DNA from 2 places in the Dorea sp. ICN-14282 genome. Region 1 is predicted to be linked to the other one. Evidence: predicted binding sites of a transcription regulator. Region 1 holds the regulator's gene; the other holds the start of a gene.
What was found. The regulator Rex, encoded in region 1, represses fermentation and respiration genes when NADH is low (regulators of the CRP and FNR family bind a similar motif). The targets are predictions, from matches to a motif close to ATTGTTAANTANTTAACAAT.

Region 1 (3,168 bases):
CCATCATATGCGGAGTAAATACCAGATCATCCACAGACAATGCATCCAGATATTTTTTGTGAGCGGCGATCAGATTCAATCCATCTGCATCTACCAGACATGGAACACGCACATTTTCCAATGTAGCACGCAGAATCTTTCGTGCCTTCTCCGTCGTCCCGATCCCCGATCCAACACAGACTACATCGGCCCATTTCAAAAGCCTTAAAAGCTCTCCCTGATCATAGAGATCATAGGTTGTGACGATTGCCTCCGGCAGCAGCTGCTGCAGAACCACACGGTTCTCCTCAGCTGTATAGATCTGTACCAGACCTGCGCCTGCCATATAAGCTGCATAAGCATTCAAATACGCCGCTCCTGCCATGCCTTTGCTTCCGGCAATCACAAGAACCTTGCCGTAGGTTCCCTTGTTAGAATCTGCTCTTCTTATCGGAAGAAGCTTTCGATAATCTTCCCGCTCGTAAGCATAGGTAAGATTGGAATCTTTCTCTGCCTTTGTCAGGTCAATTCCAATATCTTCTACAAATACCTTCCCGGCATAACGTTTCCCCGGATACAGTGCAAGTCCCAGCTTGGTTGTCTGAAACGTCACCGTCACATCCGCCTGAAATGCGATTCCCATCACAGCTCCATGATCTGCTGAAATTCCAGATGGCAGATCTACTGAAAATTTCTGTGCATCAGCTTCATTCATCTGTTGAATCACCTGTACGTATCTGCCAATAATTTCCCGGCCTAATCCCACGCCAAAAATGGCATCTACGATGAGACTGTAATCCCCCGGCTCATATCCTTCCAGAATCTGCGTTCCCGTCTCTTTAAGAAGACGCATCTGATGCTTCGTCTCTTCCGTACAGCTGGAGCTATTGCCGACTAGAAATACCGTAACCTCCTTCCCTCTTTCTGCCAAAAGCCTTGCAATCGCAAAGCCATCGCCTCCATTATTGCCCGACCCGCATACCACACAAGGTCTGGATAAATCCATGCCGAGTTCATCCATAACCCTCACACAACTTTCGGCCGCTCGCTCCATCAATGTAAGCGACAAAACCCCTTTCTCCTGTATGGTATACTGATCCGCCATCTTCATCTGACGACTGTTTACCAAATACTCCATCCTGCTACCCCCCCTGTCATATTTTTTATTTCAATGAAAAAAGACGCATAGAGACAAGCCTGTCTGCACATGCCTGTCCTTACACGTCCCTGTGTTGTTCTTGCTTATTTTTGATGTTCTTCGTTATATCGGCTGATATTATATGACAACTGCATAAGACTCTCCGAGAGATGAACATTCTCTACAATCACATTGTCCGGCAGATTCAGGTCAATATGTGCAAAATTCCAGATTGCACGGACACCGTTCTCTACCAGCATATCAGCTACTTCCTCTGCTTTATCTTTCGGAATCGTAAGAGCTGCAATGTCTACCTCATTGTTCGCAACGAAGGATCTAAGCTCATCCATCATCCGAATCGGAACCCCGCGGATCGTCACTCCCGCAAGTCTTGGGTTCACATCAAAGATTCCCTTTAAGATAAAGCCTCTCTTTTCAAAGGCTGCGTAATTAGCCAGCGCCTGTCCAAGATTACCCGCTCCGATAATAATGATATTATGGTCTTCTTCCAGTCCCAGAATCTTGCCTATCTCTGTGTACAGATACTTTACATTATATCCATATCCCTGTTGTCCAAACCCTCCAAAGTTGTTCAGATCCTGACGGATCTGAGACGCAGTTACGTTCATTCGTTTACTCAAATCATTTGAGGAAATTCGTTCTACTCCGCCTTCTAGCAGTTCTCCCAAATATCTGTAGTATCTTGGCAGCCTGCGAATCACTGCCTGAGAAATCCCTCTATCTTCCAATCATCTCACCTTCCATTCTAGAAAACATTATATAGAATTTTCCTTTCAAAGTCAAACTTTAAGTTGTTTTTTCTCCTATTTTCGATATAATAGAAACGGAAAAACAAAGGAGGAAATTATGGTACTAGCATGTCACGGAATTACAAAAGCTTTCGGTGAAAATACGATTGTCACCGATGGTTCTTTTCATATAGAAGACCATGAAAAGGTGGCTTTAGTCGGCCCTAACGGCGCCGGAAAATCCACCCTTTTGAAAATGATTGTAGGTGAACTTTCACCTGATCACGGAGACGTGATCCTTACCAAGGGAAAAACTCTTGGATATCTTGCCCAGCATCAGGACATGTCCGGCAGCGCGACCATCTACGAGGAAGTCCGCCTTGCCAAGGCAGATCTGATCGAAATGGAATGTCAGATCCGCTCCATCGAACAGGAGCTGCCTTCTCTCGAAGGAGAAACGTTATCTGCAAGGCTGGAGACTTACAACCGGCTGATGGCAGAATTCGAACGACAGAACGGTTACGCCTACGAAAGCGAAATCACCGGAGTCCTCAAAGGACTTGGCTTTACGGAAGACGATTTTTCCAAACCTGTATCTACGCTTTCCGGTGGTCAGAAAACCCGGGTATCCTTAGGAAAACTTCTGCTGACCAAACCGGACATTCTACTTCTTGACGAGCCTACCAACCACCTGGATCTTACTTCCATCGCTTGGCTGGAAACGTATCTTCTCAACTATCAGGGAGCGGTTCTTATCGTCTCCCATGACCGCTATTTCTTAAATCGTGTTGTCACCAAGGTGTTGGAAATCGAACTGGGACAACTGTCCACCTATCTTGGAAACTATGCAACATACGCTGAGAAAAAACAGCAGGTTCGAGAAGCAAGGCTCAAAGAATATCTAAAACAGCAGCAGGAAATCAAGCATCAGGAAGCCGTCATTGAAAAGCTTCGCTCTTTCAACCGGGAAAAATCCATTCGCCGAGCCGAAAGCCGGGAAAAGATGTTAGAAAAGATGACTCCTGTAGAAAAACCAATAGAAGTAAATACACAGATTCAACTGACACTGGAGCCTTCCTGTATCAGCGGAAACGATGTACTTAAAGTGGAACATTTAAGCAAATCTTTTCCAAATCAAACGCTGTTCCAAGACATCAGCTTTGAAATAAAACGCGGAGAACACGTTGCCATAATCGGAGACAACGGAACCGGAAAGACAACGCTTCTTAAAATTTTAAACGAGGTACTTCCGGCAGATGGCGGAACCTTTATCCTTGGCACGAATGTCCACATCGGCTATTA
Region 2 (3,168 bases), 240 kb from region 1:
CGAAGAGCACGAAGCTTACAATGTATGTTCCCGGAATACGAAGATCGATGACACCCGTCAGAATCAGTAAGATTGCTCCAATAATAATTGCAATCACGGAAGTCTCTCCGATGGTTCCCGGAACGGTTCCGATCAGCATATCCATCGTGTCAACTGCTTCGCCGCCCTTTAACAATGCCAAAGGAGTCGGTCCTGTCACACCATCGTAGATAAATCTGGTCATCGGTCCTGTAAAGGAAATCAAAAGGAAACATCTTGCTCCCAATGCCGGGTTCATAAAGTTCTGCCCCAGACCGCCAAACAACTGTTTTACGATCAGAATACCAAACACACTTCCCAGCGCTCCCATCCACCATGGTGCGGTTGCCGGCATGTTCAGTCCAAGTAATAAACCTGTAACCACTGCACTGAAATCATTGATGGTTACTTTCTTATGCATTAATTTCTCGTATATGTACTCTGTCAGGACTGCAGATACCGTTGTGCTGATCAGCATAATCAGCGCAGGCAGTCCAAAGTTCCAAACCCCGAAAGCTGCTGACGGCAGAAGTGCCACAACAACCAAAAGCATAATATTGCTTGAGGTAATCTTGGAACGAATGTGTGGTGAAGATGACATTTTTAATAAATTGTTCTCACTCACGATTGTTCACCTCTTCCAAATTATTTTTTCTTTTTGCGATTTGCCATTGCAATCTTTCTCATAGATCCGATTGCCTGCTTTAACGGACGTTTTGCTGGACATACAAAACTGCACGATCCACATTCCATACATTCCAGACCCTCGCGCTTTGTAAATGCTTCCTCATTATGATGCTCCGCGTAGTCTGCAAGTCTGGATGGAATCAAACGGCTTGGACAGGCTTCTACGCAGCGCCCGCAGTTGATACATGCCGTCGGCTCAAATTTTGCCACCTCGTCTTTGGTAAAGCACAGAATGGAGGAAGATGTCTTTGTCACCGGAACATCCAGCGTAAACATCGCAAATCCCATCATTGGACCGCCGGAAATCATTTTTTCCGGATCCACCTTAAATCCGCCCGCTGCTTCTACAAGCTCTGCCTGGTTCGTTCCAAACGGCACCTTAAAGTTTCCAGGCTCATTGATCGCATCACCACTTACCGTAACAACACGATCCATAGACGGCTTGCCTTCTGCAACTGCCTGGTAAATATTGATCATCGTCTCTACGTTGTCTACCACACATCCTGCATCAGCCGGAAGCATTGCGGAATTGATTGCTCTTCCTGTTGTTGCATAAATCAGCTGACGCTCTCCGCCCTGTGGATACTTGGTCTTAAGCGCAAGCACTTCCATACGCGGTTCATCCTTCGTCAGTTCTTTTAATTTTGCAATACAATCCGGTTTGTTGTCTTCTACACCGAAGATTCCTTTTGCATTGTCGAACAGCTTCAGAACAACCTTCATTCCTCCGACCAGCTTCTCCGGATTTTCAAGCATCCGTCTGTAGTCCGCCGTAATGTAAGGCTCACACTCCGCACAGTTCGCGATTACATATTCGATTTTCTCAGGTTCCTTCGGTGACAGCTTTACTTTCGTCGGAAATCCAGCTCCGCCCATTCCGACTACTCCTGCTTCCCCAATTGCATTCAGGATCTCTTCCTTTGACATCTCGTCCAAAGATTTTACTGCCGGATACTCTACTTCTTCATATTCTCCGTCATTCTCAACTACGATACTGTTAACCGTAGCACCCGTCGGATTCATATGTGGTTCAATTGCTTTTACAGTACCAGATACAGATGCATAAATCGGTGCTGATACGAATCCTCCGGCCTCTGCAATCTTCTGACCTCTCAGTACGCGCTCTCCGACTTCTACAATTGGGCTTGCCGGAGCACCAATATGCTGGGATACCAGATACACCAGATCACCCTGGGGTTTTACTTCGACAATCGCCTTTTCCTTTGCTAGGCTCTTGCCGTCATCCGGGTGGATACCACCCTTAAATGTTAACAATGCCATCCCTTTATCCTTCCTTCCTTTTTACTCTTTAATATACTATACAGGAATATGCACTGTTTTTCCAGTCAATACAGGCAATTCCTTGTATATTTCCATAAACATTTTGTTGTTTTTTTAACAGACAGAAAAGATAGAGGCTGATACGCCTCTATCTTGTATTTCGATCAACATATTCTCTTTTCAGATTATTCTGCTGTATCTTCTTCTCCAACTTCTTCCACGCTTTCTGCCGGTTCTAAAGCTTTCATGCTTAAGCTGATCTTCTTCTCAGACTCGTTCAGATCAACGATCTTCGCTGTAATCTCCTGTCCGATAGCCAGAACGTCAGACGGCTTATCCACATGTGCTCTTGAAATCTGAGACACGTGAAGCAGTGCATCCACACCAGGTGCAAGCTCTACAAATGCACCAAAGTCTGTCATTCTTGCAACTTTACCTGTAATTACAGTTCCTACTGCATAATTCTCTGCTGCATTTGCCCATGGATTTGCCTCTGGGAATTTCAGAGTCAGTGCAACCTTGGTATCGTTAATATCTTTGATCATAACTTCTACCGTCTCACCAACCTGGAATACCTTCTTTGGATTCTCAACGCGTCCCCAGGACATCTCAGAGATATGAAGGAGTCCGTCCACTCCGCCAAGGTCGATAAACGCACCAAAATCAGTTACGTTCTTAACGGTTCCTTCCATTCTGTCTCCAACCTGGATCTTTGCAAACAGTTCTTTCTGCTTCTCTGCACGTTCTGCAACTAACAGCTGTCTTCTGTCACCGATCACGCGGTTTCTTCTTGGATTGAACTCACTGATTACGAATTCAATCTCCTGATCCTGATATTTGTTCAGGTCTTTCTCATAAGTATCAGATACCAGGCTTGCCGGGATGAATACTCTTGCCTCATCGATAACAACGCTTAATCCTCCGCCAAGGATCTGTGCTACAGGAGCTTTCAGAACCTCATGGTTCTCATAAGCTTCTTTCAGTCTCTCGTTGCCCTTCTCAGCAGCCAGTCTCTTATAAGTCAATAATACCTGACCTTCTCCGTCGTTTACTTTCAGTACCTTTGCTGTCATCTCATCTCCAACAGACACCATCGTTGTAAGATCTGCACCTGATTCATTGGTGTATTCACTTCTTGTGATAATGCCGTCTGCCTTATAGCCTATATTTAAGATGATCTCA

Region 2: a site for Rex is predicted at 2,089-2,108, ahead of rsxC (electron transport complex subunit RsxC). Genes of this name have one in related genera too.

What each region holds. Positions count from the first base shown of each region.
Region 1 covers NZ_JBBKBH010000001.1:560,308-563,475, forward strand. Annotated here, with positions in the region: gene WKT00_RS02725 (NAD(P)H-hydrate dehydratase) at 1-1,117, opposite strand, end outside; gene WKT00_RS02730 (redox-sensing transcriptional repressor Rex) at 1,222-1,866, opposite strand; gene WKT00_RS02735 (ABC-F family ATP-binding cassette domain-containing protein) at 1,985-3,168, shown strand, end outside.
Region 2 covers NZ_JBBKBH010000001.1:320,044-323,211, reverse strand. Annotated here, with positions in the region: gene WKT00_RS01530 (RnfABCDGE type electron transport complex subunit D) at 1-619, opposite strand, end outside; gene rsxC (electron transport complex subunit RsxC) at 664-1,986, opposite strand; gene rpsA (30S ribosomal protein S1) at 2,172-3,168, opposite strand, start outside.